DNA from 2 places in the Microbacterium sp. SA156 genome. Region 1 is predicted to be linked to the other one. Evidence: predicted binding sites of a transcription regulator. Region 1 holds the regulator's gene; the other holds the start of a gene.
What was found. Region 1 encodes LexA, which represses DNA repair genes until DNA is damaged. Its sites were predicted from a motif close to TCGAACANNTGTTCGA; they were not measured.

Region 1 (7,434 bases):
TTCGGAGCAGCGCAGGCGCTGCAGGATGCGGGAACCGCGGCCGGGTCGACGACCGACGGCGACCAGTGGGACCTCGAGGCGCGCCACGCACTCCGACGCGTCGCCGGTCTGTCCACCGAGCTCGAGGACGTCACGGAGGTCGAGTACCGCCAGCTGCGTCTCGAGAACGTCGTCCTCGTGGGCGTGTACGCGCAGGGCTCGCTCGTCGACGCGGAGAACTCCCTGCGGGAGCTCGCCGCGCTCGCCGAGACGGCGGGCTCGACCGTGCTCGACGGCGTCCTGCAGCGCCGCCCGCATCCCGACCCCGCGACCTACATCGGGCGCGGCAAGGCGGAGGAGCTCAAGGACATCGTGATGTCCGCCGGCGCCGACACCGTGATCGCCGACGCCGAGCTCGCCCCGAGCCAGCGGCGTGCGCTCGAGGACGTCATCAAGGTCAAGGTGATCGACCGGACCGCCGTCATCCTCGACATCTTCGCCCAGCACGCGAAGACCCGAGAGGGCAAGGCCCAGGTCGAGCTCGCCCAGCTCGAGTACCTCCTGCCGCGTCTGCGCGGCTGGGGCGAGTCGATGAGCCGACAGGCGGGCGGACAGGTCGGCGCGGGCGGAGCGGGCATGGGCTCGCGCGGACCGGGTGAGACGAAGATCGAGCTCGATCGCCGCCGCATCCGCACCCGCATGGCGCAGCTGCGCAAGCAGATCAGGGATTTCGCGCCCGCGCGCGACGCCAAGCGCTCCGAGCGCAAGCGGCACACCGTCCCGTCGGTCGCGATCGCCGGGTACACGAACGCGGGCAAGTCGTCGCTTCTGAACCGCCTCACGAGCGCGGGGGTGCTCGTCGAGAACGCGCTCTTCGCGACGCTCGACGCGACCGTGCGGCGCACCGAGACATCCGACGGGCGCGTGTTCACGTTCGCCGACACGGTCGGGTTCGTGCGCAACCTGCCGCACCAGCTCGTCGAGGCGTTCCGCTCGACGCTCGAGGAGGTCGCCGACGCCGACGTCATCGTGCACGTCGTCGACGCGCACCACCCGGATCCGGCCGGCCAGATCGCGACCGTCCGCGACGTGATGGCGGATGTCGGCGCGCGCGACATCCGCGAGATCATCGTGTTCAACAAGGCCGATCTCATCGATGAGGACGCGCGCCTCGTGCTGCGCGGTCTCGAGCCCGACGCCGTGTTCGTCTCGTCCCGCACGGGCGAGGGCATCGAGGAGCTCCGCGCCGTCGTGGAGGCGGCGCTCCCCGTTCCCGCCGTGGAGGTGCGCGCCCTCATTCCCTACGACCGCGGCGATCTCATCTCGGCCATCCACGAGACCGGCCTCTTCCTCGAGCAGGAGCACGAGTCCGGGGGCACGCGGGTCCATGCGCGCGTGTCGCCGCGTCTCGCCGCCGAGCTCGAGCGCTTCTCGAGCGCGGGGTGAGCGCGGGGTCCGCCTCGCTCAGCCGAGCGCGGCGGACCCCAGCCACACGAGGGCGGTGATCGCGAGCGCCTGCGCCCAGCTCACCATGCTCCCGACGAGGAAGTACTCCGCCTGCGTGCCGCGCTCGCGGTCGCGGGAGATCTCGGGGAAGCGCACGATGCCCTTGGCCGCGATGAGCGCGGCGACGACCGGGTAGGCGTGCGCGAGCAGGAGGCCGCCGACGACGATCCGCTCGAGCGGTCCGATGAGGCGTCCGCCGCGGAGCGTGTGCACGTCCTGAGGGTCGGGCGCCGCCGTGTCGCGCTCGCCGCGCTGGCCGAAGATGCGCCGCCGCCGCGACGGGGCGGCGTCGCCGTCCGCGGGGACGTCCTCCGTGCGCAGCGCGGTGCGGACGACCCGGTTCGCCGACTCGAGCAGGAACAGGGCGCCGCCGGCCGCGAGGAGGACGAGCGACAGGGGAAGGCCCTCGCCCTGCCCCCACTCGACGCGGATGGCGACCGCGGGCGGCGGGACGACGATCGCCGTCAGGGCGATGCCGCCCAGGAGCACGACCGGGAGGAAGCCGAGCGGAGAGTCGTCGGCGCGCATGGTCGCGAGCCAGCCGAGCGCGGCGACGACCGGGCCCAGCGCCAGGACGAGCGACGCGAGCGGATCGGCGCCGAGCGCCGCGCCGGCGAGCGCGCAGACGACGAGCACGGCGGACACGCCCGCCGTGCGCAGGCGCGCGCCCGGCGCTGCCGCGCGGATGAGGTCGGCGCCGCCGATCGCGGCGAGCACGAGCGCTGTCAGTTCCATCGCGTCAGACCGTACCCCGCGGGTCGGACAGGCCCTCGATCTCGAGGGGCGGCACGCCGGGCGTCTCGAACCCGAGGACGGCGCCGAGGAACGCGACCTCGGCCTCGAACGAGCGGATGATCGCCTCGCGCCCGCGGAACCCGTGCGCCTCGCCCTCGAACAGCAGGTAGGCGTGCGGGACCCCGTTCGCCGCGAGCGCGTCGCGCAGCGCCTCGGACTGCGAGGGCGGCACGACCGGGTCGTCCGCGCCCTGGAGGATGAGGAGGGGCGTGCGGAGCGCTTCGGGGCGAGACAGCGGCGATCGCCTCGCGTACAGCTCCTCCGCCTCGGGGAGCGGGCCGACGAGGCCGTCGATGTAGCGCGCCTCGAAATCGTGCGTCTCGGCGACGAGCATCCGCAGGTCGGCGACGCCGTAGCGGCTGATCCCGGCCGAGAACACGTCGGTGTCGGCGATCGCGCACAGCACGGTCCATCCGCCCGCCGATCCTCCGCGCACCGCGAGGCGCGCGGGGTCGGCGATGCCGGCTTCGGCGATGCCGCGCGCGGCGGCCGCGACGTCCTCGACGTCGACCACGCCCCATCCGCCCTTGAGGCGCTCGCGGTACGCGCGCCCGTAGCCGGTCGATCCGCCGTAGTTGACATCGAGCACGCCGATGCCCCGGCTCGTGAAGTACGCGACCGCGAGGGAGAGGTCGCCCGAGACGTGCGCGGTCGGGCCCCCGTGCACGAGCACGAGATACGGCGGCAGGTCGCCCTCGGGGCCCGTCGCGAGCGGGTTCGTCGGCGGAAATGCGAAGGCGTGCACATCCCCGCGCGGCCCGGGGAACGACAGCGGCAGAGCCTCGGGCATCCACGCCGGGTCGAGGTCGGTCTCCCCGCCGCGCACCGGCGCGAAGGTCCGCGCGTCGACGTCGAGGAGCCAGATGCCGCCCGGCGTCCGCGGGCCGGCGCCCGACAGCAGCAGGCGCGCGCCGTCGACGTCCTTGACGAGCATCTGCCCGAGCGGCGTCTCGAGCTCCGTCACCGCCCGCGTTCCGGGATCGACGAGCACGAGCCGGTCGCGTCCGTTCGTCTGCACCGCGGCGATCCGACCGTCCTCGAGCCGCGCGTACCAGCGGGTCCCGAGATTCCAGAGCGGCCCGCCCGTGTCGGCGTCGGAAGGCAGGAGCGGCTCCACGACGGCGCCTCCGGCCGCGTCGAGCCGGGCGCGGCGGAGGTTCCATCGGGCAGGGCCGCCGGGCGCGGCAGGAGGGTCCGCGACGAAGAGGAGCTCATCGTCCGCCGCCCATTCGGGCTGCAGCGCCGACACTTCCTGCCCGTCCGCGACGCCGCGCCCGCCGGCGAGTGTTGTCCAGCGGCGCACGCGCCCATCCGATTCGATGCGCCCGACGCGCAGCTCCGCGGCATCCCACGGCATGTCCGGATGGTCCCACGCGATCCACGCGAGCCGGCCAGCGCGCGGTGCGGGGTAGGCGACGAAGTCGCTCCCTGCGACGACGCTCACGATCGCGGACGCGTCCTCCGCCGCGCTGCCGTCGAGCGGGATGGCGACGATGTCGCGACGGGGAGCCCCCGTGGCGCCCTGCGTCTCGCGGACCGCCCACAGTCGGCCCTCCGCGAGGACGAGGTCGCCGAACGCCATGCCGGTGCCCGCGGGCGTGAGCGGGATGGGCTCCGCATCGGCCGTGCGCAGGTACACGCGCTGATCCGACTGCTCGACGAAGAGGAGTGCGCCGTCGTCGGCCGCGGTCCACGCGCCGCCTCCGTACTCGTGGACGCGAGACCGCGCGCTCCAGGGCGCGGGAAGAACGCTCGCGCCGTCGCTCGCCCGCAGCACCGCTGTGCGCCCCCGCTCGGCCGCGACGCCCTCGGCCCACCAGACGTCGCCGCCTACGAACCGCGCGTCGCCGAGGCGCGGGGAGTTCCCCGCGATGTCGGACGCCGCGATGGGCGACGGCCACGAGCCGAACGGGAGCGTCTGCGTCATGTCCTCCACGGTAACCGGCGACGTTCCGACACGGAGCGTCACAGATGCTCCCGCGCCCGCGCGCGGGCGACTACGGTCGGGAGAGGAGAGGCCGGATGCGGCGGCAGGGGATCGCCGCGGCGACCGGAGAGCACGGAGGAAGGACATGGCGACGTCGGCCACGCCGTTCTCGTTCGAGCTGTACCCGCCGCGCACGCCCGCGCGCACCGCGGCTCTCGAGGAGACCATCCGCCGCCTGGCCGCAGCAGGCCCGGACTTCCTCTCCGTCACGTACGGCGCGGGCGGCTCCACGGGCGGTGCGTCGCTGCGCGTGCTGCGGTGGATCCGCGAGAACACGGACGTCGAGCCGCTCGCTCACCTCACGTGCGTCGGCAACGACTACGCGACGGCGAGCGCCCTCATCCGCGAGTTCCTCGACGCGGGCATCCTCAGCTTCCTCGCCATCCGCGGCGACCCGCCCGCCGGGAAGGACGAGGACGACGCGTTCCTGGGCGACCTGCGGACCTCGGCCGAGCTGGTCCAGCTCATCCACCGCGTGCAGGCCGAGCGCGCTCCCTACGGCGAGACGACGATCCCGGGCGTTCCCGAGGCGGTGCGGGTGGACCGCGCCCCGCGTGCGCGCACGCTCGTCGCGGCCTTCCCCAACGGGCATCCGCGCTCGCGCCATCCGCTCGAGCACCTCGATGCGCTCCTCGCGAAGCAGGCGGCCGGCGCCGAGGCCGCGATCACCCAGCTCTTCTTCCATGCCGACGACTACCTGCGCTTCGTCGATCGCGCCCGGGCCGCGGGCGTGACCATCCCGATCCTCCCCGGCATCATGCCCGTGACCTCTCCCGCCAAGCTCGCGCGCATGCTCGAGCTCACGGGCGAGCCCCTGCCGTCGGAGCTGTCGATCGCGCTCGAGGTCGAGCCGACCCCCGAGGGCCGCAGGGAGATCGGCATCGCCTACGCGGCGGACCTCGCGCGCGCGGTGCTCGCCGGCGGGGCCCCGGGCATCCACCTCTACGCCTTCAACGAGCACGAGACCGTGCTCGCGGTGCTGCGCGAAGCCGGGGTCGCGCTGCGCGAGACCGCGGCTTCCTGACCGCCGGTTCGCTCCCGGCACACGAGGAGGGCGGGAGCCGACCGGCTCCCGCCCTCCTCGTGTGCGCCGTCAGACCGCGCGCAGGATAGCGACGACCTTGCCGAGGACCACAGCGTCGTCGGCGAGGATCGGCTCGAACGCCGAGTTGCGCGGGAGGAGCCAGGTGTGGCCGTCGCGCTGACGGAACGTCTTGACGGTCGCCTCGCCGTCGACCATGGCCGCGACGATGTCGCCGTTCTCCGCCGTGCCCTGCGACCGGATGACGACCCAGTCGCCGTCGCAGATCGCCGCGTCGATCATCGACTCGCCGCTGACCTTGAGCATGAAGAGCTCGCCCTTGCCGACGAGCTGTCGGGGGAGGGGGAAGATCTCCTCGACCTGCTGCTCGGCCGTGATCGGGACGCCGGCGGCGATGCGGCCGACCAGCGGCACGAGAGCGGCGTCGCCGACCGCGGGGCCCGAGTCGGCCGGGTTCTCCGCCGCCGAGCCCGGGAGATCGATGAGCACCTCCATCGCGCGGGTCTTCCCGGGGTCGCGACGCAGGTAGCCGCTCAGCTCGAGCTGCCCGAGCTGATGCGTCACGCTCGAGAGCGACTTCAGTCCGACCGCGTCGCCGATCTCGCGCATGCTCGGCGGGTAGCCGTTGTGCTGGATGGAGCGCTGGATGACCTCGAGGATGGCCAGCTGCTTGTCGCTCAGGTTCTTGCGCCGCCGCGTGCGCGGCTTCTCCTCGCGCGTGCCCGCATCCGTCATGTCGTGCTCCTTCGCTGCCCCGCTCGAATGTCGGAGGTGCGTGATGTGGTGGTCCCGTCAGGACGACGCTAGCGGATCTCGACGGGATTCCGGGAGATTTGTTCGAGCGTGTCTCGCAGAAGTCGCGAAACCCGTTCGAAGAGAGTTCTTGACACCGCGACCACATCGAAGATAGGTTCGGAACATCACTTCGGGTCCGTCTCTCCCGGCCGAGCAGACGGACTCGAAGTGATCTACAGGAAGGAACCGCCATGCGCACGAACAGCTCCGCTCCGGCACGCTCGACCCGCCTCCGCCTCACGGTGCGCGGCCGCCGGGTCCTCGCCGCGCTCGCCGCGGCTCCGCTCGTCGCGGCGATCGGATTCGGGGTGCTCAGCGGCGGCGCGGCCCTCGCCTCGCGCGAGGACAGTGCGCCTGCCGGCACCTTCGACACCGTCACGGTCATGGCGGGCGACACCCTGTGGGACATCGCGCAGGCGGTCGCCCCCGAGGCGGACCCGCGCGACGTCGTCGACGAGATCCTGCACCTCAACCAGCTCCCGGGGAGCGACATCGCCGCGGGGCAGGAGATCGCCATCCCCGCCGCCTACTCGACGGGCGAGTGAGTCCGTCGCGCGCTCTAGCATGGACGGGTGACCGTCTCTCTCGATGACCTCCCCCTGCGCGACGACCTCCGCGGACAGCAGCCCTACGGCGCTCCGCAGGCGCCGCTGCCCGTCGCGCTGAACGTCAACGAGAACACGCACCCGATCCCCGACGAGGTCGCCGACGACATCGCGGACTCGGTCGCCCTCGCGCTGCGGGATGTGAACCGCTACCCGGATCGCGAGTTCACGGCGCTCCGCGAAGGGTTCGCGGAGTACCTCGGGCACGGGCTCGAGCCCGAGCAGATCTGGGCCGCGAACGGCTCGAACGAGGTGCTGCAGCACCTCCTCCAGGCGTTCGCCGGACCGGGGCGGACGGCGTTCGGCTTCGCCCCCACCTACTCGATGTACACGCTGCTGACGCGCGGCGTCGGCGCGACGTTCGTGTCGGGAGAGCGGGGGGCGAACTTCTCCCTCACGCCCGAGAGCGCGGCCGCGCAGGTCGCGGAGGCCCGGCCCGACGTCGTGTTCCTGTGCGCACCGAACAACCCGACGGGGACGCCGCTCGAGAACGACGTCGTGGAAGCCGTCTACGACGCGACCGACGGCATCGTCATCGTCGACGAGGCGTACCGCGAGTTCGCGCCGCGCGACGTGCCCTCGGCGCTCCAGCTGCTGCCCGGGCGGCCCCGGCTCGTCGTCTCGCGCACCATGAGCAAGGCGTTCGCGTTCGCGGGCGCGCGCGTCGGCTACCTCGCCGCGGACCCCGCGGTCGTCGACGCCCTCCGCCTCGTCCGCCTCCCGTA
Region 2 (7,434 bases), on a different contig from region 1:
GGGCGCTGCCGACCGCGGGGCCCTTCGCGCGGCCAACGCCGCGGTCGGCAACGGGCACGGCGAGGCCGGCCTCGAGCTGCTCGGCGGCGGAGTGCGGCTGCGCCTCCGCGGCGCGGGCGTCCTCGCGCTCGCGGGCGCGGAGGTCGACGCCGCGCTCGTGCACGACGACGGCGGGAGCGAGCCGGTGCCGCGCGGCGCGCCGACCGCCTTCCGCGAGGGCGACGAGCTCGTGACGGGCTTCGCGACGCGCGGTGTGCGCGCCCTCGTGGCGTTCCGAGGCGGTCTCGCTCTCACTCCCGTGCTCGGCAGCCTCGCGACCGACACCCTCGCCGGCATCGGGCCGCGCGAGCTCGGCGGACGCGCTCTCCGAGCGGGCGATGTCGTCCCGCTGCGCGGGCTCTCCGGGGTCCGCAAGGCCGTGGCACCGTGGTCACCCGCGCCGTGTGCTCTTCCCGCCCCTGGCGAGACCGTCGAGCTGCGGGTCGTGCTCGGGCCGCGCGACGACTGGTTCGCGGCGGACGCCCTCGACGCGCTCCTCGGCGACGAGTGGGCGGCGACGTCCCGCTCGGATCGGGTCGGGATCCGCCTCGAGGGGGCGCGGCCGCTCGCGCGCGCCGTGCCGGGCGAGCTCCCGAGCGAGGGGACGGAGACGGGGGCCGTCCAGGTGCCGCCGCACGGCCATCCGGTCGTCTTCCTGCCCGACCACCCGCTCACCGGCGGCTATCCCGTGATCGCCTCGGTGGTGGCCGCCGACCTCGACCTGGCGGGGCAGATCCCGCCCGGCGCGCGCGTGCGCTTCCGGCTCTCCGGCGCCGATGTCGGACGCCCCTCCTAGGCTGGAGGCATGCAGACCACACGCAGCGTCCGGCCCTTCGAGGTGGTGAGCGAGTACCAGCCCAGCGGCGACCAGCCCAAGGCGATCGCCGAGCTCGCCGCGCGCATCAACGCGGGTGAGACCGACGTGGTCCTGCTCGGCGCGACCGGAACGGGCAAGTCCGCGACGACCGCGTGGCTCATCGAGCAGGTGCAGCGCCCCACGCTCGTCCTCGCGCACAACAAGACCCTCGCGGCGCAGCTCGCGAACGAGTTCCGCGATCTCCTGCCGAACAACGCGGTCGAGTACTTCGTGTCGTACTACGACTACTACCAGCCAGAGGCGTACGTCCCGCAGACCGACACCTTCATCGAGAAGGACTCGTCGATCAACGCGGAGGTCGAGCGGCTGCGGCACTCCACGACGAACACGCTGCTGAGCCGCCGCGATGCCGTCGTCGTGAGCACGGTGTCCTGCATCTACGGCCTCGGCTCGCCCGAGGAGTACCTCCGCGCGCTCGTCGCGCTCCAGGTGGGGGAGCGCTACGACCGCGACGCGATCATCCGCCAGTTCGTGGCGATGCAGTACAACCGCAACGACGTCGACTTCTCGCGCGGCAACTTCCGCGTCCGCGGCGACACGATCGAGATCATCCCCGTGTACGAGGAGTTCGCCATCCGGATCGAGCTGTTCGGCGACGAGATCGAGGCGCTCTACAAGCTGCACCCGCTCACGGGCGATGTCATCGAGCGCATGGACGCGGTCGCGATCTTCCCCGCGACGCACTACGCGGCCGGCACCGACACCGTGCAGCGGGCGATCAAGACCATCGAGGAGGAGCTCGCCGAGCGCCTGCAGGAGTTCGAGAAGCAGGGCAAGCTGCTCGAGGCGCAGCGGCTGAAGATGCGCACGACCTTCGACCTCGAGATGCTGCAGCAGCTCGGCTTCTGCTCCGGGATCGAGAACTACTCGCGCCATCTCGACCAGCGCGCGCCGGGCGAGCCGCCGCACACCCTGCTCGACTTCTTCCCCGACGACTTCCTCCTCGTCATCGACGAGTCGCACGTCACGGTGCCGCAGATCGGCGCGATGTACGAGGGAGACGCATCCCGCAAGCGCACGCTCGTCGAGCACGGCTTCCGCCTGCCGAGCGCGATGGACAACCGGCCGCTGCGGTGGGACGAGTTCAAGGAGCGCATCGGGCAGACGGTCTACCTGTCGGCGACCCCCGGCAAGTACGAGATGGGCGTGGCCGACACGGTCGTGGAGCAGATCATCCGCCCGACGGGCCTCGTCGACCCGCGGATCGTCGTCAAGCCGTCCAAGGGGCAGATCGACGACCTCCTCGAGCAGATCCGCCAGCGCGTCGACCGCGACGAGCGCGTGCTCGTCACGACGCTCACGAAGAAGATGGCGGAGGAGCTCACCGACTTCCTCGGCGAGCACGGCGTCCGCGTCCGGTACCTCCACTCCGACGTCGACACGCTGCGGCGCGTCGAGCTGCTCACCGAGCTGCGTCAGGGCGTGTACGACGTGCTCGTCGGCATCAACCTGCTGCGCGAGGGGCTCGACCTCCCCGAGGTCTCGCTGGTCGCCATCCTCGACGCCGACAAGGAGGGCTTCCTGCGCTCGGGCACCTCGCTCATCCAGACGATCGGGCGCGCCGCGCGCAACGTGTCCGGCGAGGTGCACATGTACGCCGACAGCATCACCGACTCGATGCGCAAGGCGATCGACGAGACCGAGCGGCGGCGCGAGATCCAGATCGCCTACAACCGCGAGCACGGGATCGACCCGCAGCCCCTGCGCAAGAGGATCGCCGACATCACCGACTCCCTCGCGCGCGAGGAGGCCGACACCGCGAGCCTGCTCTCGAAGCGGGACTCCGCGCGCACCAAGACCGGCAAGGGGCGCGCGCCCACGCCCGTGCGCAAGCGCGAGGGCATCGCCGCGGAGGGGGCCATGCAGCTCGAGGAGGCGATCGCCGACCTCACGCAGCAGATGCTCGTCGCCGCCGAGGAGCTCAAGTTCGAGCTCGCCGCGCGGCTGCGCGACGAGGTCCAGGACCTCAAGAAGGAGCTCAGGCAGATGGAGAAGGCCGGGCACGCGTGAGCGCGCGGTCCGCGTCGGGCGGGGCCCGGCGCGGACGCGGCTGCACTCAGTCCTCCGGGCAGTAGAGCACGCCGTCGCGCTCGACGTGCTCGACGCGCGTTCGACCGCAGTGCGTGCACGGCGCGCCGGGTCCGTCGCCGAGCTGCGCGGGTCCGGCGATGCGGATGAGCACGTCGTTGGCCCACTCGTAGATGCCGCCCGCGTCGCGGATGCGCTCCCGGAGATGCGGGTGGTGGTGCGTTCCGCTCTCCATGATGATCATCTCCTCTCCCTCCAGTGTGCGCCTCCCCGGGCGCGGAGGACAGGGGATGCGCGGCACCGCTCGCCACGCGCGGATCTTCGAATCCGCTGAGCGAACACGTCGAACAAACGTCCAGATGTCCGTGGGGGTCCGTAGGATTGGATCGTGCCCATCATCCCCGTCGCCTCGCCCGGAAAGATCAGTGTCCGCGGTGCCCGCGTGCACAATCTCAAGAACGTCGACCTCGACATCCCGCGCGACGCGCTCGTCGTGTTCACCGGCCTGTCGGGCTCGGGGAAGTCGAGCCTCGCGTTCGACACGATCTTCGCGGAGGGGCAGCGGCGCTACGTCGAGTCGCTGAGCGCGTACGCGCGCCAGTTCCTCGGCCAGGTCGACCGCCCCGACGTCGACCTCATCGAGGGCCTGAGCCCCGCGGTGTCGATCGACCAGAAGTCGACGAACCGGAACCCGCGCTCGACCGTCGGCACGATCACCGAGATCTACGACTACCTGCGCCTCCTGTGGGCGCGCATCGGCGTGCCGCACTGCCCGCAGTGCGGCGAGCGGATCCAGCGCCAGACCGTGCAGCAGATCGCCGACCAGCTGATGACCCTCGAGGAGGGCACGCGCTACCAGATCGTCGCGCCCGTCGTCACGCAGAAGAAGGGCGAGTTCGTCGACCTCTTCAAGGAGCTCGCGGCCAAGGGCTACTCGCGCGCGGTCGTCGACGGCGAGCTCGTGCAGCTGGCTGAGCCGCCCGTGCTCAAGAAGTCGTACAAGCACGACATCGCGGTCGTCGTCGACCGTCTCGTCGCTCGCGCCGACATCCTCGGCCGCGTGACCGACTCCGTCGAGACCGCGCTCGGCCTCGCGGGCGGCGTCCTCCAGGTCAACTTCGTCGACGAGGAGGGCGACGACGCGTGGCAGTCGTTCTCCGAGAAGCTCGCCTGCCCCAACGGGCACGCGCTGCAGCTCACCGAGATCGAGCCGCGCACGTTCTCGTTCAACGCCCCGTTCGGCGCCTGCCCCGCGTGCTCGGGTCTCGGCACCCGGATGTCCGTCGACGTCGAGCTCATGCTCGGCGATGAGGAGCTCTCGATCCGCGAGGGCGTCATCGTGCCGTGGACGACGCAGGGCAAGGGCCTCTTCCAGTACTACGAGCGTCTCCTCGAGGGCCTCGCCGACGAGATGAGCTTCTCGCTCGACACCCCGTGGCGGGCGCTCCCGCAGATCGTGAAGGACGCGGTCCTGCACGGGCAGGACTACAAGGTCAACGTGCGGTTCAAGAACCGCTGGGGCCGCGAGGTCCGGTACGCGAGCGGCTTCGAGGGCGTCGTGCCCTACATCGAGCGCCAGTACGCGCAGGCCGAGACCGACACCACGCGCGCGCGGTGGGCGGAGTATCTGCGCGAGGTCCCCTGCCCCGTGTGCGACGGCGCGCGCCTCAAGCCCGAGGTGCTCGCGGTCAAGGTGGGCGGCCGGTCGATCGCCGAGACGGCTGACCTCAGCCTCGAGGACACGCTCGCGATGATGAACCAGGTCACGCTGACCGACCGCGAGAAGCAGATCGCCGCGCAGATCCTGCGCGAGATCCGCGTCCGCCTCGAGTTCCTCATCCAGGTCGGCCTCAACTACCTCACGCTGAGCCGCGCCGCCGGGTCGCTCTCGGGCGGGGAGGCGCAGCGCATCCGGCTCGCGACGCAGATCGGGACGGGCCTGACGGGCGTGCTCTACGTGCTCGACGAGCCGTCGATCGGCCTCCACCAGCGCGACAACCGGCGACTCATCGAGACGCTCGTCACGCTGCGCGACCTCGGCAACACGCTCGTCGTCGTCGAGCACGACGAGGAGACGATCGAGGCGTCCGACTGGGTCGTCGACATCGGCCCGCGCGCGGGCATCGGCGGGGGAGAGGTCATCCACTCCGGTCCGTTCGAGGCGCTCGTCGAGGACGAGCGGTCGCTCACGGGCGACTACCTCGCCGGCCGGCGGATGATCGAGATCCCGCGCAAGCGCCGCCGGATCGACCGCAAGCGCATGCTCTCGGTCGTCGGAGCCCGTGCGAATAACCTCAAGAATGTGACCGCCGAGTTCCCGCTGGGCGTGCTCACGGCGGTCACCGGCGTGAGCGGGTCGGGCAAGTCGACCCTCGTGAACGACATCCTCTACGAGGTGCTCGCCCAGCGCCTCAACGGCGCCCGCACCGTGCCCGGCAAGCACACGCGCGTCACGGGCCTCGAGCACCTCGACAAGGTCGTGCACGTCGACCAGGCGCCGATCGGGCGCACGCCGCGGTCGAACCCCGCGACCTACACAGGCGTCTTCGATCGCATCCGCAACCTGTTCGCGGAGACGCCGGAGGCCAAGGTGCGCGGCTACAAGGCCGGCCGCTTCAGCTTCAACGTCAAGGGCGGGCGGTGCGAGGCGTGCTCGGGCGACGGCACGCTCAAGATCGAGATGAACTTCCTCCCCGACGTCTACGTCGACTGCGAGGTGTGCCACGGCAAGCGCTACAACCGCGACACCCTGCAGGTGCACTACAAGGGCAAGAACATCGCCGAGGTCCTCGAGATGTCGATCGCCGAGGCCGAGGAGTTCTTCGAGCCGATCCAGGCCATCCACCGGTACATGAAGACGCTCGTCGACGTGGGGCTGGGCTACGTCCGGCTCGGGCAGGCGGCGACGACCCTCTCCGGCGGCGAGGCGCAGCGCGTCAAGCTCGCAACCGAGCTGCAGAAGCGCAGCAACGGGCGCTCGATCTACGTGCTCGACGAGCCGACGACGGGTCTGCACTTCGAGGACGTCCGCAAGCTCCTCGAGGTGCTGAACGGGCTCGTCGACAAGGGCAACAGCGTCATCGTGATCGAGCACAACCTCGACGTCATCAAGTCGGCCGACTGGATCGTCGACCTCGGCCCCGAGGGCGGCTCGGGCGGCGGAACGATCGTCGCGACGGGCACGCCCGAGCAGGTCGCGAAGACCGACGGCAGCCACACGGGCGCGTTCCTCGCCGAGGTGCTCGGGATGGCCGAACGGCAGCGCAAGGCCGGCTGACATGGCCGACCAGCTCCCGTACAAGCCGAAGCCGGGGGAGATCCCCGTGAACCCCGGCGTGTACCGCTTCCGCGACGCGCACGGGCGGGTGCTCTACGTCGGGAAGGCGAAGAACCTCCGGCAGCGGCTGTCGAACTACTTCGCGCCGCTGCACACGCTCCACGAGCGCACGCGGCGGATGGTCACGACCGCGTCGTCTGTGGAGTGGACCGTCGTGCCGACCGACGTCGACTCGCTGCAGCTCGAGTACCAGTGGATCAAGGAGTTCGACCCGCCGTACAACGTCCGCTACAAGGACGACAAGTCGTACCCGTTCCTCGCGATCACGCTGGGCGACGAGGCGCCGCGCGTGATGGTGACGCGCAACCGGCGCATCCCCGGCGCGAAGTACTTCGGGCCGTACCCGAAGATCTGGGCCGTGCGCGACACGATCGACCTGATGATCAAGGTGTTCCCGATCCGCACGTGCAGCGACGCGTCCTACAAGCGCGCGATGCAGACGGGGCGGCCGTGCTTCCCCGGGCAGATCGGCAAGTGCGGCGGCCCCTGCTCGCAGCGCGTGACGATCGAGGAGCACCGCGCGATCGTCGACGACTTCATCGCGTTCATGAACGGCGGCGACGAGCGCTTCACGCGCGAGCTGACCGCGCGGATGAAGGCGGCGGCGGCCGCGATGGACTACGAGCAGGCGGCGGTGTACCGCGACAAGCTCGCCTCGATCGACGCCGTCCTCAACAAGAGCGCGCTCGTGCTGCCCGAGGACACCGAGGCGGACCTGTTCGGCGTCGCGGAGGACGAGCTCTCCGCGGCCGTCCACCACTTCGTGATCCGCGGCGGCCGCGTGCGCGGCGTCCACTCGACGACGATCGACAAGGAGCTCGACATCTCGGGCCCCGACCTCGTCGACCAGATCCTCCAGCGCGTGTACGGCGATGCGGCGCCCGCCGACATCCCGCGTCGCGTGCTCGTGCCCGTCCTCCCGCCCGATGCGGCGGAGATCGAGGAGTGGCTCTCCGGCAAGCGCGGCCGCCGCGTGGAGGTGCTCGTGGCGCAGCGCGGCCAGCGCGCCGAGCTGCTGCGCAATGCGACCCTCAACGCCACGCAGGCGCTCATGCGGCACAAGACGCGGCGCACGAGCGACTACGCCGCCCGCTCGCAGGCGCTCAGCGATCTGCAGGAGGCGCTCGGGATGGACGAGGCGCCGCTGCGCATC

Region 2: a site for LexA is predicted at 3,288-3,303, ahead of uvrA (excinuclease ABC subunit UvrA). Genes of this name have one in related genera too.

What each region holds. Positions count from the first base shown of each region.
Region 1 is NZ_JBAKGU010000014.1:25,602-33,035, reverse strand. Features, by position in the region: gene hflX (GTPase HflX) at 1-1,425, shown strand, start outside; gene ACOWU6_RS13305 (hypothetical protein) at 1,444-2,220, opposite strand; gene ACOWU6_RS13300 (alpha/beta hydrolase family protein) at 2,225-4,207, opposite strand; gene ACOWU6_RS13295 (methylenetetrahydrofolate reductase) at 4,353-5,291, shown strand; gene lexA (transcriptional repressor LexA) at 5,361-6,044, opposite strand; gene ACOWU6_RS13285 (LysM peptidoglycan-binding domain-containing protein) at 6,296-6,649, shown strand; gene ACOWU6_RS13280 (histidinol-phosphate transaminase) at 6,677-7,434, shown strand, end outside.
Region 2 is NZ_JBAKGU010000011.1:38,298-45,731, reverse strand. Features, by position in the region: gene ACOWU6_RS11520 (carboxyltransferase domain-containing protein) at 1-835, shown strand, start outside; gene uvrB (excinuclease ABC subunit UvrB) at 845-2,926, shown strand; gene ACOWU6_RS11510 (hypothetical protein) at 2,973-3,188, opposite strand; gene uvrA (excinuclease ABC subunit UvrA) at 3,333-6,221, shown strand; gene uvrC (excinuclease ABC subunit UvrC) at 6,223-7,434, shown strand, end outside.